Regions from separate parts of the Clostridium sp. LXY-7 genome, predicted to be linked through region 3. Evidence: riboswitches for the same ligand, from Rfam matches in the RefSeq annotation. Region 3 holds a riboswitch; each other region holds the start of a gene.
What was found. A riboswitch is a leader RNA that binds a small molecule or an ion and turns the genes downstream of it on or off. The one in region 3 is predicted to bind thiamine pyrophosphate.

Region 1: it holds a riboswitch for thiamine pyrophosphate, as region 3 does, so the genes downstream of both, thiD (bifunctional hydroxymethylpyrimidine kinase/phosphomethylpyrimidine kinase) here and thiD (bifunctional hydroxymethylpyrimidine kinase/phosphomethylpyrimidine kinase) in region 3, are expected to answer to the same signal.
Region 2: it holds a riboswitch for thiamine pyrophosphate, as region 3 does, so the genes downstream of both, thiT (energy-coupled thiamine transporter ThiT) here and thiD (bifunctional hydroxymethylpyrimidine kinase/phosphomethylpyrimidine kinase) in region 3, are expected to answer to the same signal.

What each region holds. Positions count from the first base shown of each region.
Region 1 is NZ_JBLLJL010000010.1:6,922-19,058, reverse strand. Features, by position in the region: gene ACI48Q_RS20355 (aminopeptidase) at 13-1,923, opposite strand; gene ACI48Q_RS20350 (GyrI-like domain-containing protein) at 2,648-3,130, opposite strand; gene ACI48Q_RS20345 (helix-turn-helix transcriptional regulator) at 3,233-4,168, shown strand; gene ACI48Q_RS20340 (M28 family peptidase) at 4,721-6,412, shown strand; TPP riboswitch at 6,554-6,653, shown strand; TPP riboswitch at 6,903-7,001, shown strand; gene thiD (bifunctional hydroxymethylpyrimidine kinase/phosphomethylpyrimidine kinase) at 7,086-7,886, shown strand; partial or broken gene ACI48Q_RS20330 (CatA-like O-acetyltransferase) at 8,073-8,315, opposite strand; gene ACI48Q_RS20325 (hypothetical protein) at 8,803-8,925, shown strand; gene ACI48Q_RS20320 (hypothetical protein) at 9,065-9,727, shown strand; gene ACI48Q_RS20315 (DJ-1/PfpI family protein) at 9,847-10,431, shown strand; gene ACI48Q_RS20310 (AAA family ATPase) at 10,716-11,249, shown strand; gene ACI48Q_RS20305 (DMT family transporter) at 11,422-11,703, shown strand; gene ACI48Q_RS20300 (TetR/AcrR family transcriptional regulator) at 11,790-12,137, shown strand, end outside.
Region 2 is NZ_JBLLJL010000004.1:941-10,191, forward strand. Features, by position in the region: partial or broken gene ACI48Q_RS13275 (hypothetical protein) at 1-153, shown strand, start outside; gene ACI48Q_RS13280 (hypothetical protein) at 369-947, shown strand; gene ACI48Q_RS13285 (YhfM domain-containing protein) at 1,011-1,817, shown strand; gene thiT (energy-coupled thiamine transporter ThiT) at 1,906-2,535, opposite strand; TPP riboswitch at 2,669-2,767, opposite strand; gene ACI48Q_RS13295 (hypothetical protein) at 2,824-3,003, opposite strand; gene ACI48Q_RS13300 (cold-shock protein) at 3,259-3,459, opposite strand; gene nrdD (anaerobic ribonucleoside-triphosphate reductase) at 3,892-6,006, shown strand; gene ACI48Q_RS13310 (SH3 domain-containing protein) at 6,079-7,533, opposite strand; gene nrdG (anaerobic ribonucleoside-triphosphate reductase activating protein) at 7,815-8,336, shown strand; gene ACI48Q_RS13320 (MBL fold metallo-hydrolase) at 8,596-9,225, opposite strand.
Region 3 is NZ_JBLLJL010000001.1:477,987-490,123, reverse strand. Features, by position in the region: gene ACI48Q_RS02365 (VOC family protein) at 1-32, opposite strand, end outside; gene ACI48Q_RS02360 (GNAT family N-acetyltransferase) at 164-676, opposite strand; gene ACI48Q_RS02355 (HD domain-containing protein) at 771-1,397, opposite strand; gene ACI48Q_RS02350 (class I SAM-dependent methyltransferase) at 1,431-2,234, opposite strand; gene ACI48Q_RS02345 (hypothetical protein) at 2,257-2,490, opposite strand; gene ACI48Q_RS02340 (GNAT family N-acetyltransferase) at 2,725-3,750, opposite strand; gene ACI48Q_RS02335 (hypothetical protein) at 3,980-4,429, opposite strand; partial or broken gene ACI48Q_RS02330 (flotillin-like FloA family protein) at 4,657-4,934, opposite strand; gene ACI48Q_RS02325 (hypothetical protein) at 5,190-5,561, shown strand; gene ACI48Q_RS02320 (4-fold beta flower protein) at 5,602-5,985, shown strand; gene ACI48Q_RS02315 (hypothetical protein) at 5,986-6,357, shown strand; gene ACI48Q_RS02310 (YccF domain-containing protein) at 6,388-6,750, opposite strand; gene thiE (thiamine phosphate synthase) at 6,880-7,512, opposite strand; gene thiT (energy-coupled thiamine transporter ThiT) at 7,502-8,119, opposite strand; gene tenA (thiaminase II) at 8,147-8,818, opposite strand; gene thiM (hydroxyethylthiazole kinase) at 8,815-9,600, opposite strand; gene thiD (bifunctional hydroxymethylpyrimidine kinase/phosphomethylpyrimidine kinase) at 9,886-10,680, opposite strand; TPP riboswitch at 10,873-10,974, opposite strand; gene ACI48Q_RS02280 (PilZ domain-containing protein) at 11,083-11,697, opposite strand.

The DNA.
Region 1 (12,137 bases), on a different contig from region 3:
ATTTTCATTAACTTATTTTAAAAATGGTTTGTTTAATTCTTCAGTTCCCGGAAGAACAAATCGTCCGTTTTTTATAATTTCAATGCTTTTACCTGCTTTTGTAAAGCCTGTTACAAATTCTAGATCATCATATAAAACAGGTATATCAGTATGACACTCGGTGTATGCTTTATCCTCATCTTCATGTCTAAGACTACTTTTTTCATTATCCTTTGCAACAATATATTTGCCATTTATATGACTTTTTATATCACAATCCTCTACATCACTAAAGCAAGTATCTCCTATGGCAAAATGAGGTCCCATTTTCTCCGATATTAGTATGGGTAATTTATCCATTATTCCATATTTTTTAGCAACCACATATGCAAGGGTGTTGGTTCCTATTGCAAATTCTCCCATAGGTAAAGTACTATGTGTGAAGAAAAGATTCTCCTCGATGTATTCTAAATTTTTAGCTTCTTCCTCGAAATTTTCACATGAATACTCTGAAATATATCCATCTTCAAATACCAATATTAAATTTTTATAACTCAATCCATCTAAAAATGTTTCTTCAAGGTGTAGAACTCCATTTGTTCCTTTTAATACAGGAGAAGTATAAATTTCTCCAACAGGAATATTAACATTTGCTCCAGCATTTGCATAAAGAGTCTCTCTCTCAGGATTTTGTAATTCGTGCATTTTTACTCTAATATCTGTTTTATTGGTCCCCTTTCCTTTTACACGAACAAAATCTGCTTTATCTAGGGCATGAATCATTATTTGCTGGATTGTTTCATACTTATCAACATCTAAGGTGTTTATTTTCATAATTTCTTCAAATATTTCCTCAAAATTTTGTCCTATCCGAGGCGAAGGAAATGCTATCTGAGTATCACTTGAATTAATATCTGGTATATAGGTTTCTTTAGATCCTGCATATGTTTTTCTTATTTTCCCCATATATTCACTTTGTACCTTTGTAAATTTTAATACATGCTTCTTGTCAATAGGTGAAAATGCCTCTTCTCCAAAGGTCTCAAACCAAATAATCCCTGAATGCCTAAGCAGTATCGTTTCCTTTTCTTTATACTCCTGTTTAATTTTTTCAAGGAATAGGTTCTTAAATTCTTCATCAAGTACTAAAGCATTATTAAATCTATGATCATAACTCACTTGCTCATTCTCCTCAACTACCAAAGGTAGAGGTGCAAAGCCATAATAACCTCTTTCCTTTAAAATCATCATAATGTCTCTAACTAATAGTTCTTGACCCACATTAAACCTAATTCTAATTTCTTTTCTGTCACCAATTTCTTTGCTTTCAACCTTAAAGCCCTGAAAATAAGCATTTACAATTAAATTTGCAGTAGCTCTTATTTTTTCTTTATCATAGGATTGAAAAAATTTAGCCACTTGAATTTCATATTTACTAATTCTTTTCCCATACTTATAAAGATAATTTAATTCCTTCAAGTCAGAATTCTCAATAATATCATTTATATAGTGGTTGTTAATATTATATCTTTCCCTCATAAACTCTGAAACCTGAAGTCCTAAGGTTTCTATTTTATATTCTCTGTAGATATCTATTAAAGCATTTTCTGTAACATCCTGAGACATCATTTTCTCAATTAAAACCCTTAGCCTAAATAGATTATTCTTTTCATGAGAAAAAGCGTATTTAATGGAATCAAAGATATCAGAATATATACTTAAGGCAATCTGTCGAAGCTTGTCCTCTAGTATCCCACAGGAATAATCAGGATTTAAATAACTCTTTTCATATCCCTCCTTTGTAATTTCATAAAATAATTCATCATTCTGCTGTTTTAGTATTTCAAGGTTATTATTTTTAAAATATTCATCATTTAGAACTTCCTCCAGTTGAATTAGTCTTTCCACTAAACAAGAAGCCTTTTTCAAAAAATTCTTAAACATTTGTAACTCCCCCTTTATTAGTTAATCCTATCTCCCAATCCTTATAAGTAATATTATATACTCTCATTATAATACTCCTTTATTTTATACATTAATTTAATTCTCCCAGACAAATAAGCTCATTGTGTTATAAAAAAACTGTAAGAAGCCTTAGCCTTCTTACAGTTAAAAATCTATATTTATTTTCATGCAAAAGTGTGGTTGATTTTACCATGATTAATCAACTATTCTTGTGAAAAAATGTGAACTTAACTCTATAAAACGACTTCTTCTACTTACTAGCATAAAGAAAAACACAATAAAGCCTATAGGCTTAGGCACTAAACTTATTACCATATATTCATTTAAGTATATTTATTAAAAATTTGTAATAATCATTTTATTGATACCTCCATACTTAAGATACACCAATTATATAAAAATTACAAATATATATCAATATTTTTGTAAAATTACTATATTACCTTATTTTAACATAAATTCTTCAGAAACATTTCAGAGTAAGCGGTTGAACATCCAGCGTGAGGTCATAGATCAGCTAAAGTTATAAACTTTAGAAGAGTTGGATTTGAGTACTAATATCTAATATGTTTAACTATTAGTGGGTTTTAAAGACCGCACTTCAGCTCCACCACCATCGAAGAATGAAGCAAAAGGACTTGAACCCTCGTGGTTTAGTCCTTTTGTTTTTGATATACTATGTTCAGATTTGTAATCGCTATAATTATTTTTGATTAACTGGTATCCATACTTCCACTTCTGAGTCTGCTGGATTACCGTTTAATAGGATTTCAGCAATGGGGTTTCCACTATATTCATAATCGTATTCTTCAGTAAGAATTTCTTTAAATGCCTGATCTTCAAGTTTATCAAATGCTAAGCGAGATAGTCCACCTTTCCCAACAAGAACCAGATATTTTCCCTCTGAGAATAAAACTTCTTCGGTTTCATTAATCACTGGTTGTGTTGTTTTAACACCTGCATAATAGAAAGTGTTGCACCTATCAGTTGTTACTGCTCCGTAACCGTAATTACACTCAGAAATTGGCTTAAGTAAAGACATCTTTCCACTTTGAATTATACCTTTGAAAAATTCAGTTTTTTGATTAGAAAATTGTTCTGAATGAATTTTTTCTGAGCCTTCTAATTTTGTTTTAAAACCTACGAAACGAAAAGCCTCTTTTTCTTCAATTTTGAAATTACTCATTTCAAATCCCTCCATATAATTTTTATTTTAAGTATAGTTATACTTTATCATGACCATTATGACATAAGTATGTCATAATTAAACTTGAGGTGAATCTTTTTTATGAAAATCCAACGTCTGATCGCAATTATCATGCTTCTTTTAGAAAGAGAAGTAGTACCCACTAGTGAACTAGCTGAAAAACTGGAAGTAAGTAGGAGAACAATATTCAGAGATATCGATGCTTTAAATATTGCAGGAATGCCTATTATGGTAACTAGAGGTTCTACAGGTGGGGTAAGTTTAATGAAATCTTATAAAGTTGATAAAAAGCTATTTACTCCAAAAGATGTTCAAAGCTTAATAACCAGCTTACAAAGCTATAATCAGTTGCTAGATAATAAAGAAATCGCTAGTACTTTGACCAAATTGCAGAGTATGACAGAGAAAAACGATTTATTAAAACAAAATATTAGTAACCAAAACTTCTCAATAGATTTAGAATCTAATCAGGGAAATCGCTCATTACGAATATTGCTTAAAGTTATAGAAACAGCAATGAATGATAAGCGATATTTGTTATTCAATTACACGGATAAAAGTGGTGATGGAACTTCTCGTAAAGTGGAATCTTACAAAGTAGTTTTTAAGGAAAGCAGCTGGTATTTACAAGCCTTTAGTATTGAACGAAATGATTATAGAATATTCAAGCTGGCCAGAATGAGTGATGTTCAGCTATCAGAAGAAACTTTTACTCCAAGGGATTTTGTACCATTACCAATGGATGATTCGAATTGGATGACAAAAGATATAGTAACAGTAATTATTAGAATAGATAAATCTTTAAAAGATAAAGTAATTGAGCGATTTGGGGAAGACTATATCATTGCTCGTAATGAAAATAATTATATTGCGAAATACCCCATTGTAGACAATGAAGATGGGTATAATGTACTTCTTAAATTTGGCAGAAAATGTGAGATCATTGAACCTCTAAGTGTGAGACAAAATTTCAAAAAATACTTGATGAAAATTATGGAGAGATACGAAGATAATTAGTTTTATCACAGGGCTCAAGAGAAACGCTGTCATAGAAGTCCGGAATGTAAACACTGTGTCTCTCGAAAGTGACGTACTGTCTGAGCGGGAAAACGGAGGCAAGAGCATCAACAACGAGATAGACAGTCAACAGGTTAGTAATATAAAGTGTTTCTCATTTTTGTGTTTTATCATTTCTATTGTTAGCTCATTGACAGAGCAACACTCTGTAAGTTACAATACTGACAGAGTGCAGCTTTGTTAAGAGATATGTTATGTCCAGAGATTATTGCCCCAAATGCCATAAGGTACAAAACATGCTGATTTCCACTGTCGATACAATTTTGATAGAGTTTTACAATATTCCTATTTATCATGAATTGGACAATCCTATTGTCACCACTTTGCAGATGTTTATAGTGAAGTTAGCGGTGACAATAATACTAAACCTGCAGTAATTGGTTGAGTGACTTATGCTAGAAGAATTAAAGCTTAAATTGGTAAATTTACTTGTATAAGAGTGAATTATATAAATGCACTCTAGAAAAAATGCATAATATAGTAGGAGGAAAAATGAACAAAATTTGGAATTCGATTAAAAATTTTTTTGCATATGAAAATCAAAGAATATTCAAAATAACATCTATTTTTTTTATGATTTTGGTTTTAATAACAGGTATTTTAGTAGGAGTTTTGCAAGTAAAACCAACATCAGTACCTTCAGAATCGGATGCAGATTACACAGCTTATAGGCAGATGCTTGATAATCTGAAGGCTATGACGGTAACACCACATCCAGCTGGCTCAGAAGAGATTGAGTCAGTACGCTCATATATTCTATCACAAATCAGAGAAATGGGATTAGAGCCTATCATTGAAACTGAAGTTTACTCTATTGAGAAACTGAAAAGCGAGTTAGGAGAAGAAAATGAAATAGAAGAATATATTCGAAATGAAGTTCATATTAATGAAAAAGATGAACTTATACTAAAAAATATTTTGGTTAAATTAGATGCGCCGGATACAGATCGAGGAGTATTAATCATGGCTCACTACGATACAGAAAAAGGTACTTTGGGAGCAGGCGATAACACGATTTCTGTTTCTGCTTTGCTTGAAGCTATGCGAAAGCAATCAAAAAATAATGACTTAAAAAATGATTTATATTTTTTACTCTGTGATGGTGAGGAATTAGGAACCTTTGGTTCGAAAGCATTTGTAGAATCTCATCCAGAATTAAAAACGTTGGTAGATCTTGTTATTAATGTGGATGGACGCGGTAATCGTGGTGGATTACTGATGTTTGAAACTTCTAATTATAATTATGATCTTATGCATTATTTTAAATCAGCAGTTTCTCATCCCATAGCTTTTTCTTTTACAGCAGATTTATATCACAAAATGCCAAATGTTACCGATTTGACTAGATTTTTAGATGCAGGATATTCAGGCCTTAATTTTACAGTGACAGAAGGTGTTGAAAATTATGGTGCAATGTCGGATAATTATGAAAACTTTAATGATAAAACAGCATATAATTATTTAAAAATTGTTGATTATAGTGCAAAAGAGCAATTTCAAGGAAATAATTCAGAAAAAGAAGGAATTTATTTTCCGTTTTTACCAGGTCATTTAATTTTAATGAATGGTGATGTAGCTTTTTTCCTTGCAGTATGTGCTATTTTTGCTACTTTAATTTGGTTTGTTTTACAAATTAAGAATGGAAATATACAGCCACATCAAATCTTCATTGGAATGACTAGGTTGATTGGAACAATATTTATCATGGCTGCATTAAGTTGGGGCATTATAAGATTAGCGGCAAATATATTTAATCTGACTGAGACAAGCAATACAGAAGTTCTTTTTATTGTTCAAACTATGATATTTGCCCTAGTTAGTCTATTTATATTTATTCTTCGAATGAGAAAACAATCTATTGTTGAGGCTATTGCAGATTTATTACCACTTCAATTAATACTCATTATAGGGACTACAATCTTTTTTAATTCTATGAGCTATCTGTTTTCATTAACAACACTAGGATTATTATTTGTATCACTTTTAGGAAAGCTAGATATAGCTAGATTCATAGGAACAACAATCATTGGTATAGGAATATTACTATTATATGTGCCGATTTGCTGGTTACTATATGTGTCGCTTATGCTACCAATAATTCCAGTAGTCACGGCCTTGAGTGTATTACCAATTTCAATCATTGCAGCATTTTTTACAACTAAACATGTTGAAGAAAAATTCTAATAAAAAGATATATATAACAGGAATACTATAGAATTTTCTGAATTAGTCAAGGGTTTATAAGGATTCATTTTATATCTAAAACTTCTTTTGTAACTTGACCATATTGCTACTATGGAATATAATCAATATTAATAATATTCTTAATATTTGCGGGGGGACTACATAGTAGTTGAGAAGGTAAAACCTGACCCTTTGAACCTGTTGGTTAATACCGACGTAGGGAAGCAAATCACATACGAAATTTGTATATGATTAGGGTGCTTCTCTGTGTAGAGAAGTACCCTATTATTATTTAACATAGGGTCATTAGGTATCTGAAAATAAATAATAAGTAAAAGATGGGAAGTATATTTTGAGTTAGACAAGGAAACAGGTTTCGCAGATAGTAGCACTATCTAAGGGTTCTGTTAACGCAGTATAACTCAAAATAGACGAGGATTTTGACTTATTTATTTTTTGAAGATGCCTTAAGTATAAAAATGAATATAATTAACATTTGCGGGGGGACTATAAGTAGTTGAGAAGGTAAAACCTGACCCTTTGAACCTGTTGGTTAATACTGACGTAGGGAAGCAAATCACATACGAAATTTGTATATGATTAGGGTGCTTCTCCGTATAGAGAAGTACCCTAATTTATTATATATACATAAAGGAAAAAAGGAGGAATTTCAATGAAAAAGGTACTTAGTATTGCTGGATCAGATTGCAGTGGAGGTGCTGGAATACAAGCTGATTTAAAGACATTTTCTGCCCATGGGGTGTTTGGAATGAGTGTAATTGTTTCAGTGGTAGCAGAAAATACAAGCCGTGTTATTGATATACAGGATGTTACCCCAGATATGATTGAGAAGCAGATTGATGCCATATTTGAAGATATGGAGGTTGACGCTGTGAAAATTGGTATGCTGTCTACACAACCTTGCATGGAAGCAGTAGCAAGAAAGCTGGAGCAATATAAACCATACAATGTTGTAATTGATCCTGTCATGTATGCGAAAAATGGTTGCCCTCTTATGAATCCTAATTCCATAGACACGCTGATCAAGGTTGTACTACCCTATGCTGATTTACTTACGCCTAATATTCCAGAGGCTGAGAAGATATCAAATATTAAGATAAGCAGTGCAGAAGATATGAAAACAGCGGCAAAGCTTATTTATGATATGGGGTGCAAAAACGTTCTTGTCAAAGGTGGTCATGCTATTGGGGATGCACTGGATATTCTATATGATGGTAAAGAGTTTTATTATTTTGAAACCCAGCGTATAAATACAAAAAATACTCATGGGACAGGTTGCACTTTCTCTTCTGCTATTACTTCCAATCTTGCACTAGGTATGACCATGTCTATTGCTGTAAAGCAGGCTAAAAAATATATTACAACAGCAATTGAGCATTCATTAAACATAGGTAAAGGTAATGGGCCAACACATCATTTTTATGATTTATATAAAAATGGTTTAAATATATAAGTTTCAATAGTGAAACTACATAATACAAATAAGCTTTTTATAAAATTAATGTTGTTAGAACTGCATATATAGACCATGAAAACACCAGCGGAATAGAGGAAATAAAAAAGGAAGCAGAAACAATTATGATATGCTTCCTTTTTTATATGAAATACGATTAAAAATATATAATGTAATAAAAATGGTTTATAACAACCATTCTTCTGCTGTTAATGCGAATTTTTGTAGCTCAGCAAGAAATTGAGAAACATGGTAACCATCTGCGGCTGCATGATGGATTTGTACGGAAACTGGTAGTTGTACAGTATCTCCCTCCTCAAAGTATTTACCAAAGGTTATGATTGGCGAGAGAAATTGATTGTCTCCGAATAAGTTCAAATTGAATCCAGAAAAACTACTCCACGGAATGCAAGATACAGGAAAATTGTTGAGCGTAATTTAGAGGATAATCTTCATATCAAGACCTATCATGATTATTTACTTAGATAGTTTGTGCAGACTCAAAATATCACTAGAAAGTTGACCACAACATGTAGTGGTTTTGGAGCAAAAATCGAGCAAAAATTGGGGTCGAAAAGTACCTTTTTAGCCCGATTTTTTAGGGGTTTTTATAGATGACACCCTAGAAACGCATATTGCATAGAAGAAAATCCAAAGGCATCGGGATGAAAAATCTCGGTCTGCAATCCTATGAAGCCATTTGTCAACGCATCGATCTGCAGTGTAAGTTGTTCCATTATGATTGTGCTCAAGCAGTACAAGATATTGAGCTTCCCGATGAAGAGTGGTTTAACAATCTGAGAGGTATAAGGCCTTCAAGCGAGATTTTTGATCAAAGTATTAAAAAAGCTTGACAGAGCTAAGATCTGTTAATTACAATAATAACAGAGTAAAGCTCTGTTATGGAGGAATATTTATGGCACGAATAGTAAAGAAACCAGAGGTAAGAAAAAATGAACTTTTGGATGTTGCTGAAAAGTTATTCATTGAAAAAGGCAATTACCATGTATATAAAAGCAGGGTTTGTAAAATCTGCTGAAAAAGAGAATCGCTCATGGAGGGACGATTTGATAGAACTTGAATATGAAATGGACTTGGAGTAATTCTCTGAATTAAATTGGTGAAACATTTTTTACAGATGAAAGTCAAACAATGAGCATAGCAAAGGAGCGATTAAGATGTCAATGATTTATTTACCTAGTTGCAAATTTACGGCTTATTCCCCGGAAGCCAGCAAGAGAATAAAGAATTATCTCTCAGAGAATTATGATATTCAAATTTGGGGATGTTGCAGGCCAAGTCACAAAAAGCTTACAAATGATGATACGGTGGTTTATATATGTAATACGTGTTCTGCGTTTTGCAGAGAAGATTCTGCTGCTAAAAAAGTAATTTCTATATGGGAACTATTAGAAGATGATAAGCAATTCCCATTTCCTGATTACGGCCATAAAAAAATGGCTGTGCAAGATTGTTGGCGTGTATATGACAATGAGCCCCAGCAAAAAGCAGTCCGAAGAATTCTACAGAAAATGAACATTGATATTGAAGAATTAGATGAAAACTTTAGCAAAACGAGATCTTGCGGTACTACGCTCTATGAGACGCTTCCTAAGCAAAATGGAGAGTTTGCACCAAAGCGTTTCATTGAGAACGCGGAAGGTCTTTTCTTGCCGCATACGGAAGAAGAGCAGACAGCATTAATGAAAAAACACTGCAATAAAATTGATGCCAATGAAGTTGTCTGTTATTGCATTGCCTGTGTAAAGGGCATCAATCTTGGAGGAAAAAAGGGCATTCACTTATTAGACCTCATGTTAGGATTAGAGCCTAAATTATGAACAGAGAGATGAGAAGAAAAGATAAAATGCTTTCAGAAGGAAGACATTAATGAAAATAGGATTGAATCATATAGTATTATTCACAAGTAATCTAGAAATAAGGAGGAGAAGAACATAATATGGATATAAACATTTTTCTGTTTGATGATTTTGAAACTCTTGATGCATTTGGTCCGGTAGAAATACTCGGATGTCTTTCAGGTTTTCAAATGCGCTTTTTTTCTATAAATGGTGGGGCTGTTAAAAGCAGACAAGGTACTGAAATTATAACACAATCTGTCGATAAAATAAAATATGATGGCATTCTTGTTATACCTGGGGGACAAGGCACAAGATTATTTGTAAATGATAAGAGCTTTGTGGAAAAGTTGTATGAAATTGCATCATGTTCAAAGTACTGTCTGGCAATATGTACTGGTTCAGCTCTACTTGCAAAAACCGGTTTATTAGATGGACGAAGAGCGACCTCAAACAAAAAAGCATTCGATTGGGTTAAGTCTGTAAACACAAAAGTAGACTGGATACCAAAGGCAAGATGGGTTGTAGATGGAAAATTTTATACATCATCCGGTGTATCTGCAGGAATGGATATGTCGCTGGGATTTATTAGCGATATATTTGGGACAAACATTGCTGAAGAGATTGCAAATACTATAGAATATGTCTGGAATTCTGATAAAGATAATGATTTGTTTAATCTATGATATATTTTATATAGGAATATATTTTTCGCCAAGGAACCTCTATATCCTCACCACATCTTTTTGTCGAATCTAGGCATACAGAATTCATTGGCGAATTACGTCGATGTCAGGAAGGAAAATCTAGGGAAAGTATCTTTCGTGATGGAAAATGGCATGATATCATTCATATGTCAATTTTGCAAAATGAGTACTTAGAATAATACAGTAAGCTATTCAGGAGGTTGGACTTACTGAGAAGAATTCTGTCTTGGTTTTACTAGAGTAAATTTTTTTGGAGGTGTTTTATGAGACGATATATTTTAACAGGCACACCAGGAAGTGGAAAAACTTCAATTATTAGAGTATTAGAAACAATGGGTTATTTAGTAGTGGAAGAAGCCGCAACTGATATAATTGCTTTAGAGCAAGTGCAAGGTAATGCTGAACCATGGAAGGATGCGTCCTTTATTAATAAAATTGTGGCATTGCAAAAACAAAGACAAGTACATCTTTCAGCTCTTCCATCTGAAGTTCAAATTTATGACCGCTCAGTTTTTTGTACATATGCTCTAAGTAAATATCTTGGATATGAACCATCTAAAGATACTATGGAAGAAATAAATAGAATTGAGAATGAACAAACCTATCAGAAGACGGTATTCTTTATTGAGAATTTGGGTTTTTGTCAGCCCTCAGAGGCAAGAAAGATTAGCTTTGAGGAAGCTTTATGTTTTGAACATATTCATGAAGAAACGTATAAGTCCTTTGGATATACGTGTATAAAAATTCCACCCGGAAGTGTAATTGAGCGAGCATACAAAATTATAAGCATGTTATAAAATTTATTTTCGTCTTGATCTTATTTTGTTTTTTATCAAATTTTTAAAATTATAATATATATCTCACATTTGACGGTCTGACCATAAGATGTTGTGGTTTTGAAGTGAAAAATGAGCGAAAATCGGGGTTAAAAAGTGCAATTTTTAGCCCTTTTTTTGAGCAATTTTATAGATGGCGTCAGAAAAAGAGAAAAAGGGTAGTAAAATTACTTGGATAATTTTAGGCGTTTTGGCCGGTTTTTTACCACCATTGCAAACCGTTATTAATGAAAAACTTCGCGTTGCAACGGGCTCTCTTTTAGGAGCTGCTTTTATTTCTTTTCTTGGTGGCACGATTATCTTGCTTATTTTGATATTGATTACTCAACGTTGTTTAGAGTTTCCTATTTCATTACCGGCTTTCAAATTTTTATTAGGCTTTTTGTCTAAGGCTTTCAAGAAGCGGGATTTTTGATCTAAATATTTAAAAACAGCTTGACAGAGTTTTACTCTGTTAATTATAATAATAACAGAGTAGAACTCTGTTAGGAAGGAATATTTATGGCACGAATAGTAAAAAAACCAGAGGTAAGAAAAGATGGATTATTGGATGTTGCTGAGAAGCTATTCTTCGAAAAAGGTTATGAAAGCACCTCGGTTAAAGACATTTACGCCGAGGTAAACGGCTCTTTTGGTATGTTTTATCATCACTTTACGTCAAAAGAAGAAGTTTTAGAAGAAGTAAATAAAAAGATGGCAGCGCGGAGATTTGAACCTATAAAGTCAATCATAATTGATAGCAATTTGTCTGGAATAGAAAAGTTACGTAATGTATTATCGCTTACTATAATATCAGCTAAACAAGAAATTACCAATCATTCAAGCAATTCATATAAAAAGAACCCGCAA
Region 2 (9,251 bases), on a different contig from region 3:
CCAGGAACTAAGAGTATAGAAGATCAACCATATGGTGGAAAAACAGGCTTTGTTACTTTTATGCCTAGTGAAAAAAATGAGGATGAAGGCCATTGGTTAATGTATTATGATATTAAAGCTAACACTGTAGTGGTGCCAATGAAAAGGAACTAGTAACAAAGAAACTTTAATTTTAATTTAGGCTATTACATAAACACTTTTCAAATAAAGAGTTAAAAGTGTTTATATAATAGCCTGTTTTTTATATTTGATTTAATTGTGGTTATAATTGTTTTAGGAGATTTTAATATATTTTTAAGCATATATTTCATGTTCTACAAATTCAAAGGTTTTCATATTATAGTACTATAAGAAGGAGGTATAGGAACATGGGAGCCTTAGAGGAAAATAAAAGAAAACTACTTTTAGCAGGTGTATTGTCAATACTTATGATAACTATAATGGTATTTGGAGGATATTTTGAAGAAAAGCTAAAAGTTGCTACATTAACTCAAAATAATATGATAGAATTTAAAGAGTATACTATATCAAATGGAAATATAAAATACAATCTACCAAGCGACTGGTTAATTAATATTAGAAATAATGGAATAGGAAAAAGTGTTTATATTAGTGAATTTATTTCTAATGATGCAGGTATTAATGGATCGGTAAAGGTAATGAATGATGATATTAACATGGCATTAGAAGAAACCTTTAAGGAGTTAAAAGGGTTAGGCGTAAAGGAGTATATTGTAGAAGATGTTAATATAAATAACATCAATAGCAAATTAATACAGTATGATTTAAGTATTCAAGCCAAAAATATAAATAGAAATTATGAATATCATATACCGTATAAAAATTGTGTGGTAAAGATAAGTTTTTCTGTAAAAGATAAAAATCTAAAGGAAAATACTAAAGTAGTATTTGAAAACATTGTAAAAACTTTTTCTTTTAAAGAATAGTAAAGTTTGATTTACTCATAAACAAATATTATAATTTAAGAAAAACAGTAGTGGAGGACGAAAGTGAAAAAAGTGAGAAAACTTATAGGGATTATGTTGGTTGCATTTAGTATATTTATTTTCACGGCATGTAGTATCTTTAATAATGAAGAATTTTCCTATATGGCGGAAGGAAGATCAATGAAAATAAGTATACAAAGTACTAGAGACAAGAGTTATAAATTTACGGTTACAGATAAAGATGCAGTAAAGGAGATATATAAAATATTATCTAAGGCAAAAGTAGTAGAACAAAAGACAACTATAAAGCCGGATTATATATTTGAAATTCATGTATCACCTACGGATGTAAGAACTTTTAATTATATTGCGGGATGGGATAAAAATGAAGTAGCTAATTTTTATAGTGATACCCAAAATTTTATTGTATCTAAAAGACTTGATAACGATATAATAAAAAACTTTTCTAATATTAGAAAACCTATAGATTTTGATGAAGTTTACTATAATACTATAATAAATGCTATTCAAACCTATAATCAAGGAGATGTGAAATCAAAAAAAATAGGGATTAATATAGGATCAGATATAGATGTAGCAAAATTTCAATTATCCCTAGATATAGAAAATTTTAAGGATAGCTTAAAAAATATACCTAATGTGAAATTAATAGAGGATAACTCTAAAAAAGAAGATTATGATATAGTACTTAATGTAAAAACTCAAGGATATACAAGTACTAGATATAAGTCTATAATAACCTTCGAAACTAAAGGAAATGAAAAGCCAGTGCAATACTATTGCTTTAATAAATATGAGCAAGGTATCTGGAATATAAGTATAACTAAGGAAAAACCAGAAGGATTTTAATAAAGGCTCTGTTTTAATATGTAGTTCAAAGACCAACGATATATTAAAACAGAGCTTTTTAAAATGGGATAAAATATTTAAAAATAATTTAAGCTTGTACTGAAATTCTCCTAATAATAGTTTTCACATCTATTACAGAGATTATAGCTATACATATTAGGGCATCAACTAAAACATAGGAACCATTATATAGGAAGGAATAAACTACAGGAGTTAAATTATAATCTGCTGCATAGCTTCCCCAAAACACTACTCCGGCTATGAAGTGACATATGAATTTACCACCAAAAGCAACAGAAGTAGCTAAGAATTTATTATCCTTAAATAATCCTGCTAGCCCTATAGCCATAAAGGGTAAAGTATAATCAAATAACACTTGGATAGGATGAAGTATGTATGCTGGTCCTATGATGAAATTTAATATTCCATATACAAAACCAGTAAATATACCTATATAAGGTCCATATAAAAGTGATATAAGAATTATAGGTAGCATACTACCAAGGGTAGCACTCCCTCCAAAGGGCAATTGAAATAGCTTTAAAAACTGTAGTACTACACTCATGGCAACAGCTAATGATATATGAGTTACAAGTCTTGAGCTAAATTTAACCTTCTTTATTTTAATAAAGGCTAAAAATAGAAGAAAAATACCTATTAAGGTTAAGATGGTAGTCCAACTGGTTGAAATTTTCTCTAGATTTTCTAAAATACTCATAAAATCCTCCTTTTAGTGCTTAAAGGGGTAGTAGATTTTCAAATAAAATTATTAGAGATTTCATTAATAATTTTAAATAGATAGAATTAAAAAAACGTATTCCAATAGGAATACGTTAATTAACAAATGTAGTTAAGTTTATTAAACGCTTCCCTACGCTAGCATTACCTAGTTCAGGTTTAAGGGTTAATGAAAACTCATTTCTCAGCCACAGGCACCCCCAGCACAATTTTTATTATTAATTTGCTCAATAAGAGCATAGCATAAAAAAAGTTAAACATCAATATACTAGAAAAAATCTATAGTTTTTCTATTTTGTACATTAGTAGGAATAGAAGAATTTATATTTACCACATCTCCAACTTTAGAGTTAGTGGGGATCTTATCTAGTGTAATGCAATAGGTACTACCATCAATAAATTCTACAAAAGCTTCTAGGTTATTTTTATCAATTAGTCTACCAATCATTATTATACTCCTTAAATAAATTGCAAAGCAATTTATTTAGATAATAGCAACCGTAGGTTGCAGAGAAGTACGCCAAAGGCGTAGAGAATTGACAGCGTCAGAGAAGTGGCTTGAACAAGCACTTGATATAATTGCTTTTGCAATGCAAAAGCTTCCTTAACTAGTGAGCGAAGCGAATGCTTCCCTGCAGCTTGCTGCCCTTCTCTAACGAACAAAGTGAGTGCTTACCTGCAACCTTCTGGTTGCCTTTCTCTATTAAATTTTTACTACATTTGCAGCTTGGGGACCTCTGTCTCCAGTAACTACATCAAATTGAACTTTTTGACCTTCTTCTAATGCTTTATATCCCTCTCCACCAATAGCAGAAAAATGTACAAATACATCCTCCTCACCCTCAACGGCTAAGAAGCCAAAGCCTTTTTCTGAATTAAACCATTTAACTGTTCCTGTTTTCATATAAATCTCCGTTATAAAAATTATAAAATATATAATTTTTTCCCTTTTCATAGTGTTCAGTTTTGCTATGCTACTCCTGTTAGGTCGATAACACTCCAAGGGCTTAAAATCCCGTGTAACCACGGTATTGTCATTAAAACATGACTAAAATACGGAACTCCCTTCTAAAAATATTTGACCTTAATTATTATGTTAAATAATAACTATAGTATTATCAGAGAAAATTATTTTATGCATTTCTCTAATTAAACTATATAGAAATTTAATTATTAATTGTCAACTTAAAATTTTGTTGTAAAACACTATAGGCTTAGAAGTCGATAGTGTTTATTCAAAAAAGGATGAAATTTCATAGTTACTCACAAATTGATTAGAAAGATTTTGTGGGATATAATTTAAATTGTTTGTAAGGAAATAAAGGGGGTAGAATTAATGATTTTTGTCGTTAAACGTGATGGAAGAAAGGTCGAATTCAATTCTGTTAAGATAACGAAAGCTATAAAAGGTTCAGCTGATGAAATAAATTATAATTTAAAAGAGAGCGAGAAAATCGAGCTAACACAAAAAATTATAAAGAGAATAGAAAATCTTGAAGTTAATGAGCTTACAGTAGAGGAAATACAGAATATAGTACAGGGAACACTTTTAGAAAATGGACATAAACCTATAGGAATAGCCTATGCTAACTATAGAAAAGAGAGAACTAGATTAAGAGAAATAAAATCTGACTTGATGAAGGCTATAAATCAAATTGGAGTTGAGACGGATAGAGATAATGCAAATGTAGGTAATAATTTCAGCTCTAAATTATTAAGAATAGCATCTGAGTCAAACAAGTGGCATAACTTATATAATATGCCTAAGCACCTAGCTAGAGCTCATGAAAATGGAGATTTATATTATCATGATTTAGATAGTTATAATTTAACTACAAACTGTCTTCATATACCTACTAGAGAAGTTTTGGAAAGAGGCTTTAATACTGGGTATGGAACGATAAAACCTCCTAAAAGAATAGAATCAGCAGCAGAGCTTTCATGTATACTTCTTCAATCTACCCAAAATGATATGTTTGGTGGCCAATCCCATCCAGATTTCGATAACGACATGGGCATATTTGTAGATCCTACTAGACAAGAAATTAGAGATGAATTAGTTGAGTTAGGAATAGATAATGAGAAGATAGAACAGCTAGTAGAGAAAAAATTAAGAAGCAGAGTAGCACAAGCTATGCAAGGAGTAGTATTTAATTTAAATACTATGCATAGTAGAGCAGGATCACAGGTGCCATTTAGTTCTGTAAATATAGGATTACCAACATCTAAGGATGCCGCAATGGTGTGTGAAATATTCTTAGAGCAATATGAAAAAGGATTAGGTAATGGTGAGCAACCAATTTTCCCTAATATAATATTTAGGGTAAAAGATGGTGTAAATAAGAATGAAGGGGAACCTTATTATTATTTATTTGAACTTGCATGTAGAGTAGCAAGCAAGAGAATGAACCCAACTTTTATGAATATTGATGCAGACTTTAATAAAGTTTATTATGATCAAGGCATAGTTCCAGCAACTATGGGATGCAGAACATATTTAATGGGCAATGTAAATGGAGAACCTGGAACAAAGGGAAGAGGAAACATAGCTCCAACTACAATTAACCTTCCAAGAGTGGGGATACTTGCTAATGGTGATATAGATAAATTTTATAATTTATTAGACAGTAGGTTAGAGTTGGCTAGTGAATCTTTAATGCATAGATATGGACTGTTAAAGAAACTAAGGGTTAAAGACTTACCATTTGTGGCTGGTCAAGGATTAATGAAAGGTTCAGAAGGGTTGTTGCCAGATGATTCTATAGAACCTATACTAAAGCAAGGAACTTATGTAATAGGATTTATAGGACTTGCTGAAACCATAACAGCCCTTATAGGAAATCATCATGGTGAAACGGAAGAAGCAAAGAAATTAGGGATAGAAATAGTTGAATATATAAGAAGTTTTACAGATAGAATGATGGTTGAAACAAGTTTGAACTGGAGCTGTTATGCCACACCAGCAGAGGGTTTGAGTGGTAAATTTATACTGCAAGATAAAAAGGTTTTTGGAGAAATAAAAGGAGTAACAGATAAAGATTATTATACAAATAGTTATCATATACCTGTTTCATTTCCAATATCTATAGTTGATAAGATAAATATAGAAGCTCCATATCATAAACTATGTAATGCTGGTCACATAAGCTACATAGAAATAGATGATTACCCAACACCAGAGACCATTATGGATATAATAAAATATGCATATAATAATACTAATATAAGTTATATAGGTATCAATTATCATATAAAATATTGCAGAAGCTGTGGAACTTATATACAAAGAGATAAGTTTAAATGCCCTAAATGTAATAGTACAGATATTCAAGGAATATCAAGAGTTACAGGATATCTGAGTCTTGATGAAAGATTTGGACCAGGTAAGTATGCTGAGAGAGAAGATAGAATAACACATAAAGAAAATCATGAAAAAGTTTATAATATATAAGCATTCATATATAATCAAAAGAAGCCTGTCCACATTGGATACAGGCTTCTTTTAATCATATCTTTCTTCACCTTATTTTGAAGGTGTAATTATTCTTTTAGATACATAGTATCTACTATCATAATATGCAGAATTTAAGTTTGAAACTCTTACATAATCTCCAGGGTTTGGTGAATGAATAAATAAATCATTTCCTTTATAAATACCCACATGAGATATGTCATTAGGGTCATTTGGCGTGCCGGTAAAGAATATTAAGTCACCAGGCATTAGTTCACTTCTACTGACAGTTTTTCCTTGATGAACTTGATAATAGGTTGACCTTTCAAGAGTTATACCTAATTGCTTGTACACATATTGTACTAGCCCAGAGCAGTCAAATCCAAGGGGGGTAAAACCTCCCCATACATAAGGAACTCCTAAATATTTTTCAGATTCCGCAATAACATCAGCTTCAGTGTATGTGCTTTCTATTAAAGGAGTTTCTTTAACAATAGGAGGTGTAGAGATATTTTCATTCACTATGGTAACGCAATCCCCATTTATATAACCTGATGAAGTATCAAGATTAACTTTATACCAACCGTTAGAGTATGAAATTATCGGAAGTTTATTCCCATATCTGGATTTACCTATAACTTCATAATTGTCACCAGGACCAGATCTGATATTTAAAGTATCTACATTAACAATGGCAATTTTCCCTGTTACATTAGGATCAACAGATTCGTCTGTGTTATTTCCATTATCAGGAGGAGTAATAACTCCGCTACTAATAGTAATGTGCTCTTTGCTTGCAAAACCTAAAGTGTTATTGTATTTTACTTGATACCAGCCATTATTTTCACCAACTATCTGGACTTGACCATTATATGGGATTACTGATATTATCTCATAACTAGTGTTAGGACCTTTTCTAAAATTAAGGCCATAAGAATTAACTATTCCAATAGTTCCATTAGGTGATGGCGCTGGGGTAGATGTATCCTCATCGCCTCTATTAGGCCTATTCTCAGGTGTTGATATATAATCAGCACTTACATAGGCAGTAGAGTTATTGAATTTAATTTTATGCCAGCCCTTAGAAGTTTCTAATATCTCAACCTCTTTTCCTTTTTGAAGGGAACCTATAATATTATGCGATGTACTATTACCATCTCTAACATTTAAAGAATTTGCAATAACTGTACCAAATTTATTATTTTGGGCTGTGGAATTCGAATTATCTAATTTAACATAATCAGATGAAATCCAGCCTAGTGAATTATTATAATTAATTTTGTACCAACCGTTATTAATTTCTAAAATATTAACTTTTGTATTATAAGAAAGTTTACCTATTATATTACTAGAGGTGTTAGGGTTAGCTCTAACGTTAAGAACAGTTGCAGTAACCACACCAGTAGACGAATAGGAAGAGGAACTAGATTTCTCATTAGAACTCGCAAGGGCTACATCATCAAGATTTGCAACTAAAGCTGTAGCCATAGCTAAAGTAAATACGGGCGCTAAATATCTCTTTTCCATTAATGCCCTCCTTTCGGTAATTAAATCATAATATGTAGAAAATAGTTATCTTAATTATAAGATAAATTCTTGGTAATAACAATAATAGGATAAATAAATGCAGAATATTTTCAAAATACTACAAGGTCATTTTTTAGTGAAGTGAAACCGTAGGCTTCACTTAAATCTACAGTTATATTTATCTAAAAAATATATAGAAAGATATGTTATATTATATTAAGCAGAAAAATGATACATTATAGATAACGGCATGTAGTGTATTTTATTAAGAGGTGAGAAAAGTGAAAAATAAAACAGTAAGATTATCAGGAATAATACATGAGAGTTTAACAAATGGACCAGGAATGAGACGAGTTATATTTGCACAGGGATGTAAGCATAACTGTAAGAATTGCTTTAATAAAGATACTCATGATTTTAATAGTGGAGTAGAATTTAAAGTTGATGATATAATAAAAGATATAAAGACAAATCCTCTTTTAAAGGGTGTTACATTTTCAGGGGGAGATCCTTTTGAACAAGGTGAGGGATTTAGTGAAATAGCTAAACAGGTTAGAAGTGATAGATTTAATGTGTGGTGTTATACTGGATATACCTTTGAAGAAATATTAAGAGGATTAGAAACCAATAGCCAGTGGAAAGAATTAATTAATAATATAGATGTATTAGTAGATGGAAAATTTATAGAAAAATTTAAGAATGAAGATATAAAATTTAGAGGATCTAGCAATCAAAGAATAATTGATGTTCCTAATAGTTTAAGGGAAAATAAAATAATAGAAGCATTAGAAAGTTGTAGATAAGTGCAACTTACGTTGCAGTGAAGCGTTTGCTATGCTCACTAGTATTCAAGCGAGGCTTGTAGGTAAGGTGTGCCTTAGGCACAGGTAAGAAGAAACCTTCGGTTTCGGGGAAATACTCGCTTTGCTCGTGGTTAGGTAAGGGCAACTGTAGGTTGCTCCTTACCCGTCACAAAGTGACGCATTACCACGAACGCAGTGAGTATTTACCTATGCCTACGGCACCTTTACCTAAAATAAAGTGCTTTGCATTTTATTTATATTAACAATTCATTATAATTACTTTATTTATGTCCTCTAATTTATCTTCAATAGACAAAGTATTGCTGTCAACTCTAGTAGCGTTCTTCATAAATTTTAGAAATTTTTCCACGCCCTCTAAAGAAAACTTTAGATTAGGAGTAGCGTAATGCATAGGAATTACAACCTTACTTTGAAGTTTTTCGCAGAGTTTAGCAGCTTCTTCGCCATCAATGGTAAAATTACCGCCAACAGGTATAAAGAGCACATCTATAGAACCAAGAAGGTCGAGCTCACTATCACTTAACATGTGTCCTAAGTCACCAAGGTGGCATACTCTAAGGTCATCTATTTCTAAAATAAATATTATATTTTCACCACGCTTTGCACCCTGCATTTTATCATGAAAGCTTGGAATTCCTTGAATTTTTATGTCCTTAATATTAAACTCTCCAACTGTATCCACAATATTTTCACATATAATATTAGATACATAATCATGATCAAAGTGATGATGACTAATAGTTGTAATGTCAACACATCCCCTATAAATATCATATCCGACACTTTCATCGAAAGGGTCAGTAAGAATTTTAGTTCCTTTTGAATCAATTATAAGAAAAGATGAATGGCCAAGCCAACGAATATCCATATAAATACCTCCTAAAATAATACTAT
Region 3 (12,137 bases):
AATTTCTCATAAAAATTTACTGCTCTCTTCATATCTTTAACGCAAATATATAATGAATTTCATTTTATATTCATACTATCCCTTATCTTTAATGAGAAAATAATTTTATCTCTAATCCCTCACTAAAATTTATCCCTTTCTAAATTTAAATAAAATTTTATATTCATATACCTTTACTAATTTTATACCAATAGCATTCTATATCTTCTTTATATCTCTTCATACCTATCTTCTCTAACACCTTCTGTGATGATGTATTCTCCTTTAAAGTATCAGCAACTACACTTTTTACCCTATTATTTTGAAAACACCATTGAATCATAGATTCAAGTGCTTCTGTCATATATCCATTACATCTATATATCCTTTTAATAGCATATCCTATTATTACTTCACCATTTTCATTCGGTTCACCCTTTAACATAATATTGCCGATTATATGATTATTTTCTCTTAAAATTATCATCCAAACAGTATACCACATGTACTTATCAGGATTATTCTTGACGTCATTAAGTCTTATGTTGTAAACCTTCTTTTCTCTTTCACTAAGAACAATTTTTGTATCTACTGCCCCTATAGCATGTTCAAATTCTTTATAATCCTTTATACACATGTTTAAATTCTTTGAATCTAAAGGAACTATTCCTAATCTTAATGTCTTAAGCTTGAACATATAATAAGCCTCCTCAAAGTATTTAAACTTAATGTCCTAAATGCTTTTCTACCCAAGCACACGCTAATTTAGTTACTATATTAAATCGATGATATTACATTTCAAAGGTATTCTCTATAACTCCTGGCAATACACTATATATTGATTTTCCCATCTTCTTTTCAAAATACTCCTTAGTTTCAAAAACGGCCTTCCATTTTGGTATTATAAATTCATGTATTCCATGTCTAAGTGCTACATCCACCATTCTTTTTTCCATTAAACAATATCCTTCTGGTAAGGCTAGTGCATCACATAGCTGTATTAATCTATCATAATCATCATATTCTATATTTGATATATAATCTTTAACAAAACTATATTCTTCCTCACTACATTTATCCCATCTTCCAAAGGAACATCTTATATCATTTATGTTAAAAGAATGAGTCAAACAAATCCTTGCTAATAATGGATGTCCCTTCTCCATAGCAAAGTTATATCCTAAAAGGGTATGCTTCATATAAGTAACACCATATCTAACTCCAATATCATGTAACATTCCCAGCACTAAGGCAATCTCCGGATCTAGCCCTTCACACTGCTCAGCAATAAGCTCTGCTGCTCTCCCTACATTTATACAATGCTCAATCCAAGGGCCAGGATTAAGTTTGCTACCTTCCTCTAATAATAATCTAGCTTCCTCTAAAGTTGGCACATCTTTGCCTATCTTATATTCCATGAAATCTCCTCCATTTCTAAGTAAATAATGATTTTATTTCTTCACACTAAATATACCTGCACTTGTAGTTATGTTTATCTTACCTTTTTTATTGAGCTCTTTTTCTAGATATTTTCTGAATTCATTTAGTTTATCTCCAACTAGCACTTCCTTAGCATTGTATGGAGTTGAAAGCACATAGCTTATAATAGGTTCTATATTTGGTACTGAAATATTTCCTTTTAGTTCATCTATAGTTATAAAATTAAAATATTTCTCTAATAGAGGTTTTCCATTCTCTAACCCGAATCTCTTCACATGTTTTTCAGGTGAGTAATCTATGATTTCATCAAAATTTCTCACTAATTCCCCTAGCTCCTTCATAGCATCAATCCCATTGGTTGTGGCATAAAAAGTACCTTTTGGCTTTAGCACCCTCTTTATCTCTAAAAGTGCTTTATCTAAATCTGGAACATGATATAACATGTGTCTTGCTATTATCACATCAAAACTATTATCTGGATAATCTATATTCTGAATATCAATAACTTTAAAATTAAAGTCATGCCTAACCTCCTTAAGCATATCCTTAGCACTTTTAAGCATACCCTCTGATATATCTGTAAGAGTTATTGTGCAGTTATTATTTATTTTTTCACTATTCTTCTTCCAAAGCATCCCATTACCACAACCTAATTCAAGAATGTTGTCCCCTTCCTTAAAATCCATCTTATTAAAACTCCACTGGTGCCAATCTACTTTATTTTCATTAAAGCTGTGAAGCGCCATTCTTGAATTTAAATTATTATCATCTTTATATTGATTTAGTATTATCTCTTTATTATTTATCGTACTCATAAATATCTCCTCATCATTCCCTCTAATAATTTACATATACCAAATGTGCTCTATCTTTTGGATTATATTCCCTTATATATTTATCCTCTGCTGGAAAATATCGTGTTCTATATTTGTTTTCTATCTCTTCTTTTACCCCTATATATGTGTCTCTCTCTACTACTCTTTTTAATCTTTCTTCTCTTGGTACATCTAAAAATATAATATAATCTAAAAAAGGTGCAATCTCCTTCTTCTGTAAAAATACACCCTCCAATAAAACAACTGTGTCTTTATTTACTATTAGTTCTTCTAAATTGTATTCATCTCTTTCTTTATCATATATCTCTATTAATTTATTAATCTTTTGTTTGTATTATTTCTCTCGATATATTCAATGATTTCCTTCAAAGTAAGATCCTCCATTAAAATACTAACTTTCATAGCTATATTTACGTGTTTCTATTCCCACTTTTATCGAACTTCTCTCTTAATTCTATTTCTATCATCTCTAATTTGATATATTCTTTTTAAAGCAGTAATCTAAATGATCATCTACAATTCCTACTGCTTGAAGATAAGCATATATGGTTGTGGAGCCTAGAAATTTAAATCCTCTTTTTTTGAAATCCTTAGCTATTTTATCTGACAGCTCTGTGGTAGCAGGAACCTCGGAAATATTACTATAGCCATTGACTACAGGCTTATTATCTACAAAGCTCCATATGTATTTATCATAGCTTCCAAACTCCTTTTGTATTTGAAGAAATACCTTAGCATTATTTATAGATGCTTCAATTTTCTTTCTATTCCTTACAATCCCTGAATTTAAAATCATCTCTTCAACTTTTTCTTCATCATATTGAGCTATTTTTTCAGGATCAAAATTGTCATAAATGAGCCTATAATTTTCTCTTTTTCTAAGTATAGTTATCCAACTTAAACCTGATTGTGCTGATTCTAATACTAAGAATTCAAAATGCACTCTATCATCATATACGGGTACTCCCCACTCCTCATCATGATATTTTATATATTGTTCATCATCTCTACACCAATCACATCTATTCACTTTAAAATCACCTCTCAAATATTTTTCAAACATTGTTATACATAGATCTTTAGAAATACTAATATCCTTGACCTTTTGGAATTCTAACTTTAAATATAATCTTACAGCCGGGTTATTTTTCTTTCCAGTACTCACCATAATTTTTCTTACGTCATTATTTAGTTCTTCAACAAATTTAATTAATTCTTGCGCAATACCTCTTCTAAAAAAATGTGGATTTATAGCCATTCTACAAATATCTAAAGTATCACCTTCTATTTTATAAGCAATAAGCCCTGCTAAAGTTTCTTCCATGTAATAACCATAGAAGGTTTCCTCATATTTACTTAATGTCTCAATAGTATCTTTTAAGGGCGGAATTTCATCATATCCAATGATGTCTGCTTCAACCCTATAGGAGATCAATTGTAACTGTACTATTTGATTTAATGTATCCTTATTTCTTAAATCTAATTTTTTTATCATCTTTACCTCTCTTTTTAAACACTTACAATTTATAATTTCATATAATAAACAAACCCTGCAAGTCTATTTATTTTCACGTTATTATTTTACCATATATTGCAACTATTGTATAAATTATTAAGGTTGCTTTTTTCTGTTAACTACCCAAATAAATCCTATCTAAAATACGTTCCTTTTATGTATATTTGATTCAATGCTACAAAACTTTAATTTTTTATACAAATAGATTCTATTGCTTCTTCAGTGTCTTATGAACTACCTTTTTCCTCATTTCCTCTAATTCCTTTTCTATATTCTTCATTATTATCACATATATAATATAGGTTAAAACCGCTATAATTAATAACTTAATCATGGATGAGAAATTATCTCTTAAATGCTGAATAAGCATATTTCTATAATCCACATCCACATTGCTTCCAAATCCTATAACTTTTAATGCTTCTATATCCATGCTGTTATATAGTATAATGAGTAGCATATTCCCACTAGTAAATACAGATATTATACCCGATGTGAATAAGAAAAAATTTTTCCATCCACTATCGCTAGTAGTATGAATTATAAAGGTATTTTTAAATAACTTTACCACTAGTGTTATTAATATGAACACCCCTATTATTAAAAATATACCGTTATAAACTTTAAGAGATATAATATTTTCAAATATATTATCCATAAGATCACCGCCTTAAATATTAATTTATTAAAAATACCCTCTTTATATCCTCATAATTTTCTTGAGTAATCAACGCCTCCTTTTCTATATCCTTGAACTTAACTATATAGATCCATCCTCCCTTTGCATTGAAATTATTTCCTTTGTATCTACAAAACTTATGCTTTTTTCCCCCTTTTACTAATAGCTTATCTAAATCTTTCTCATATATTTAATACTGTTTGAGCTATACTATTCTTTGCTACAGCTGATACATTATTAGTTTCAATAACCTTAGGATTTACACTCATTTTTACTGCATCTAATACATTTCATCCTACTAATAGTGAGATGCTAATTGATTTACATTTAAATTTATCCCTGCCTTTGTAGATTTTATTAATGGTAATACTATTCTACTAGGTGTAACTCTTCTTAATCTCATTCCAATTAAATTTAATATCTTTTTAAGACTTATATTAGTAAATCTATTTTTTACGTTAATAACTGCTAAAAATTTCTTCATTATCTTACTTCCAAATAGTAATATAAGTGAAATTTTCATTACTCTCATTGATAGTAATTATATGCAAATTAAAATAATCCTTTTTTTACAAAATTTCCTTTTAAATAATTCATTACAACTAACAATTTAAAGTAAAACTTTTACAGCTATTATGTTTTGAAATCTATACGCATATAAATATTACCTTCTTCTAAAAAGCATATTTCTCCCTTGAAAATCATAGTATATACAAACACTAAATTGAGTTGATTACACATGAATTTAGTAATTATTGAAAGGCGTAAAGCTCTTCGATTTGCTATATTACTTCAGTTATATAATGATTTTTTTTGTTATGGTTATGAAGTATGCATAAAAATTGATTATATAGTTCCTGACGATTGTAGAATAGAGATAATAGCAGCATTATATTTTTTATTTTATCTGAGATGGATCTTTTTTAATATTGAGAAAGATAACACTGTTTCCGCCTATATTTTAGGTCGAGGCATTGAAGAGGTAGAAGCTAATATTGTGGATGTAGAAAAATTTCTTCTTTCAAATACCTTTGGACAATTATTAATACCTATTAGAAAGGAAGACCAGTCTAATGAAAATGAGAAACATTCTGCTAAAACTGAAAAATAATCTATTAAAACCCAAACCTAATTCAAAGGAGATAAAGAAAATGGAACTATTAGTTGAACCACTATTTGATAAAAATGCTAAATTTGTTGGATGGCTTGTAGATCGTGAAAATGTTTTTGATGCTTCATTAAAATGGGTCGCATATATCTTTAATAATTATATTTGGTCAGTTAAGACTGAAATTTGGATAGGATTACTTAGAGGTACTAATCTCTTAGACAGAAAGGGTGACATAGTTGCATGGAGTACAGCCGAACCTGCCATAGGTGGATTAACTCACATAGACCCTCCCCTCCCAGTACCTCGACCTATTTCTCCAGTAGCTCCATTAATAAATGAAATCCCTTTAAACCCTGGATATCCACCAACACCAATTGGTAATTGGTCTAAACTTTCCTTTGATCAGTGGTTAAATCAGCGATAGATGGCATTTATTCTTCCCTTTGAAAATGAGTTAATTCGTATTCAAATACTCTTTGAACTATATAAACATTTATTTGTTATATGTGATTATGAAAGCATACAAAGACAAGAGTATAAAATTTCTTGTGACATGAAATGTGAGATAATAGCAAATCTCTATTATCTTAATGACAGAGGTTCTATTAATGTAAGAACTACAGATAGAAAAGATGTGTTTATTATATTTATTAGAGCTAGAGGAATAGATGAAATTGAAGATAGAATAAGAAGGACTACCTTCAATGCTCACGCCTTTAGCATTGGCTGCCTACTGATACCTAATTTTGAAAAAATATGTGAAGATTATAATAACAATAATAAAGATTCTAAGTAGGTATAAAAAAAGAAGCTAAGTGCTTCTTTTTTATCGAACTTCTTTTCCAAAGGGCATAAGTGCTAACTTTGCCAGTTTTATATTCTGCACAGCAAAAGGAATTCCTATAATTGTTACACATAATACTGCGGCACTAATTAGATTTGCTAGAGCTAGCTCTAATCCTCCAAAAATTAACCATAAGATATTGAGTACAATATTCATTCCCCCATCATCTCTTGTAACAATCTCTTTACCAAAAGGAGCAAGCTGAAGTCCTGCCATTTTAAAACACTGTAATCCTATTGGTGTTCCTATTATAGTTATACACCAAAGTATACCTACCAAACACCATCCAAGTGCATTAAAAAATCCTCCAAATATAAACCAAATAATATTTCCTAAACAACTCATTAAAACTAATCTCCTAATACTATTTATCCTTAGAATATGATTATATCACATTAAATGTGATTTTAGTTTATATATAAACTGTAATTAAATTTCTACATTATATTAAGTAGGATTTGCCGATATAATATTTTAATTCATCCTCAATACTCCTATTTTTTCAATCCATTTCTTACTTTCTTTATATATATTCTCAGACCCTAAGATTGCCGATACTATGGCATATCCATCTATGTTGCACTCCTTGAAGATATCTATATTTCCAAGAGTTAGTCCTCCAATTAATACTGTAGGTAGCTGAGCCTTGCTTTGAATTTCTTTTAATGTATCTAAGGTTACATACTCTGCATCTAATTTTGTACTAGTAGTAAACATAGCTCCCACACCAAGATAATCTGCTCCCGCCTTTTTTGCTTCTAGAGCTTCTTCTAAATTTCTTGCAGAAACTCCAAGTAACATATTATCTCCAATTAGTTTTCTAACCTGTGCTGCTGGAATATCATCTTGTCCAACATGAACTCCATCTGCTTCACACAATAGAGCTATATCCACTCTATCATTTATAATAAAGGCTGCATTATATCTTCTAGTAATCTCTCTTAACTTTAAGGCTTTTTCTAAGAATTCCTTTCCTAAGCACTCTTTTTCTCTAAGCTGTACCATAGTAACTCCACCCTTTAATGCCGCCTCTATAGCTTCATAAAAATCTCTATCTTTTAATATATCTGAATCTGTTACTAAGTAAAGCTTTAATTTATCTATCATAATTACTCACCTCTCCATTACTATATGCAAAATTACACAATCTTTTCATTGGTAAAAATCCTATTAAAATGGTAGTCATTATTCCTTCAACTCCACCGCTTGTAAAATTATATATAGTTGAGTATAGCCATAGGTTCATTCCCTCTGGTGCATAGGCTCCAAAGAAAATCACTCCTGAAATTACACTAGCAAAAACGCTTAATGCTGTGGCTAATAATGCTCCTAATATAATATTTACTTTCTTTTCCCTTCCAAAGACACCTGCTAATCCTAAAGCCATATTCGATAATACATAATCTAGAATGAATTGAATTGGATGAACTACAAAGGGATCATAAAGCATTTTCAGTAGTCCAAATATTACTCCCCCTGTAACACCAACTCTTCTTCCATATAGTAGTGATAGCATCATAGTAGGTAACATAGAAAATAGGCTAATTCCTCCTCCTTGAGGGTATTTTATAATTTGAATCATACCTAAAACTAAAGATATAGCTGAAAACATAGCTATGGTAACCACTGTTTTGATAGTAAAGTTCTGTTTTTTTAAATCTATTATGTATATCAAAAGTATTCCTATTGCTACTATTGATGTTATACCTAACATAAAACTCACTCTTATACCCTTCTATACCTATTCATTTATAGAATTCTCTTCATAAGCCATATCCCAAAATTTCATTTCATAAATACTAGAATTTATAAATATATCTCTTAGTTTTTTCTTTTCCTCTTCATCTAAATCTTTACACAAATTATTTGTATATTCTATCCACTGATCACAAAATATCTTAAATCCTTCTTCTCCATAACTCTTTATCCATTCCTTATAAAAGTTATTTTCTAAAGCTCCTTCAGTAGTATCTAGCAGGTGTTGTCCTATATAATAATAACTCCAAGTACAAGGGAGTATAGTTGATACTAATGCCCTTAAATCTCCAGTTAATGCTATTCCCTTCATATAGCTTGTATAGCTTATGTTTGTTAAGTTCATTTCATATCCTTCAGCCTCTTTAGGAGTGATTCCGAAGCCTTCTAAATATTTTATGTGCACCTCAGTTTCATCTTCCATGGTTCCTTTTGTAGAATTGTAGAAGAATTTCATATCCTCCATAGTAGACGACTTTACCACTCCAATACAAAATAACTTTGCATATTCCTTAAGATATAAATAGTCCTGTATAAGATAGGCTTTAAACTTCTCCTTTGGAAGAGTTCCAGCTGCTATTTCTTTTATAAAGGGATGCTCTAAATATGCCAGCCATATTTCTTTTACTTCTTCAAACAAGTAATCTGTAAACTTCATTGTCTAACCACCTTCCCATAATTCTCTAATTTCTCTTCATCTAAAGTGTATACGGTATTGAATAGTGACTCCTTAAAACTAGCTATAGGTAAATTGTTATAATCCGCTATCTCTCCACTTAAAGACATAGTAAGTACACCCATTGTTGCTGCCTCTAATTTATTATCTGTACATCCTAAATAACTGCCTATAAGACTTGCTGTCATACATCCTGTTCCGGTTATTCCTTTAAGTTTTGCATTGCCATTATTAATTTTTATTATCTCTTGACCATCAGTAATAGCATCTACTTTTCCTGTAGCAACAATTATACAGCCCAATTTCTTAGATATTTTTTTAATTATCTCATCAATGTCCTCACCATCATCAAAAGAATCTACCCCTTGTCCATTAACATCAAAGCCTCCTATATGCTTAATTTCTGCTACATTTCCTTTAACCACATCAAACTTCACTTCATTCAATAATCTATTGGTAAACTCAGTTCTAGTTTTAGTAGCAAATACACCAACTGGATCTAAAATAACAGGTTTATTATATTTATTAGCAGCTTTTCCAGCCTTAAGGAATAACTCTAAATGTGAGGAGTTCATAGTTCCAATGTTTATAACTACAGCACTTGCAATGCTTACAATCTCTTCTACCTCTTCATGAGAATAGCTCATTAGCGGACTTGCTCCTACTGCTAAGGTCATATTAGCACAGTCATTTATAGTAACCTCATTTGTATAATGAAGCACTAATGGATTTGCCTCTTTCACTTTGCTGATTAATTTATACATAATATATCCTCCTTTTAATAAAGTGTGAAGCATTTTATTAAGTGAATTGCGACCTATGATCGCAGAGAAGTGTTCGCCTTGCTCACAGCGAATTACTCACATTGTTGGCAGAGAGTTACTCACTAACTTCGGAAAGAAGTTTTTGCTTAGGCAAAAGCTTTCTCTCTGACGCAGTCAACCATCTGCGCTAAAGGCGCACTTCACTGCAACCATAGGTTGCAATTCACTGGCAAAGCCAATTCTCTGTACCTTGGGCGCAATTCACTAAATAAATTACTTCGTAATTTATTTAAATTCATAAAAATGATTTACTGGTCCTACTCCTCCGCCTATATCAAAGCTTTGTCTTATAGCTTCTGTTATGTATCTTTTACTTAATTCCACAGCTTTTTCAATAGGGTATCCTAAAGCTAGATAAGAGGTTATAGCTGAGGATATGGTACATCCTGTGCCATGGGTATTTTTCCTATCTAACCTTTTTTCTTTGAAAATCTTAAATAAATCTTTTCCTAAAAGTATATCCACTGCATCCCCATCTAGATGTCCACCCTTCATAAGTACATACTTTGGTCCAAGTTCTAGGATTTTTTCTCCTACTTTCTTCATATCCTCAACAGTTTTGATGGACATTCCTGTTATCTCTTCCGCCTCCATAGTGTTAGGTGTTACTATATATGCTAGAGGAATAAGATATTTAATTAAATTCTCTTTAGCTTCTGATTTTAAAAGAGAATATCCACTTTTAGATATCATCACTGGATCTACAATTAAGTACTTTGGTCTATATTTCTTTAGACCCTCCACTATAGCTAATATTATATCTGGGCTTGATACCATTCCTATTTTTACTCCCTTAGGAGTTATATCCTCAAATACCACCTCCATCTGTTTTTTTATCATCTCCTCACTTATATCTTCAACTAAAAATACACCATGAGTATTCTGTGCTGTAATTGCAGTTATTACACTCATTCCATAGGTTCCTATAGCACTAAAGGTCTTTAAATCAGCCTGAATTCCTGCTCCTCCTGAAGAATCTGAACCTGCAATAGTCAATGTAGGCATTTTATAATTTCTCATGTTATCCCTCCATATTTTGTCACTACCCCAGGGGGCATTCCATATAATGGAACGACCCCTGGGGCTGTTCCTTTTTTTGTAAAAAAATAAAGCTATATCCCAGCTTGGAATATAGCTTTTAAACTCTTCTAGATTAATGTTATAATACATAAATATATAATTACATATAATGTCTACCTTAAATTTTATAACATAATATAACTTAAGCTTTCCTACGCTGGTATTATCCAGATCAGGTAAAAGGGTTTATACAATAAAGTATCTCTCAGCCTTTCGGCACCCCTAGCATTTATTCTATTTTACACAACTATTATATCTTACTATTCTGAAAACATCCACAGTTATTATTTATTTCACATAATGTTTTTAAAGATTGCGGATAACCTCTGAATGATTCGAACTTTAATTTATAAAATTCTTTTTTTGTAATAACTTTGCTTGTCCAGCAACTACAGTTGTTCTTATATGTTCTTTTTCGCTTTCACTTAAATCATTAAATTCACATCCATAATAATATCCATCTTTTCCTTTATATTTTCTTGCAATACTTGCAAGGGCTTTTATAATCTTATTTTTGATATTCATATCAATAATCACAGAAACACTTTCTGGGATATCTAAATCACATCTAATTAATATACCACTAGCGCTTATATTTTTAACATTAACTAAAATTGGTTTTTCTAAGGTTATAATTTCTTCATTTTCTTTTTTTAATGCGTTAATCTGAAAGTTAGCATTAACATCCAATCTTACTTCTGACCTTCTTTGAAAATTCTTTATGTAATTTATATTACTCAATATTATTTCCTTACCTAATATCTCTCTAATTTCTCCATCATAAACGAATAATCCATTTAGCTTATCAAAAATATTAATTCTAACTTTCTCTCCTTTCTGAAGTTTAGTTTTATTTCTATATGTAATTGATAAATTATTTCTAGTAAATTCTTTTACCACTCCCTCAGTTAATATATTATCCTCAGATTTAATTATTATAAAATTATTTTCATGCAAAATTATTCTCTCCCTTTATAAACTTTAAAGTTTCTTCATTTAATCAGCGAATTATTATAGTTAACCTTTATATCCACTTGATTTAATATATATATCGTTCAATTTTATTATATATTTATAAAATATTTCAAACTTTTGATTATTTAAACCATATATGTATTAAATTACTTCATCATCATTTGTAATATCTTTATTTAAGATCAGATCTATTTCAAATAGTTGTTGTAATTTCACTTTTTATTTAAATAAGAACTTTTATCAAATTATCCTTTGAAAATAGTTTGTAATCAGTGCTATATAGTTCATTATCAATTCTATATTAACACAGAGCCTTATAAATAATACACTATTACATATGGCTCCAGCTTCTATCAAATATAAATTTTACGAATATTCCAATATTGACATCACATTTTTTATGTTATAAAATATACTAAATT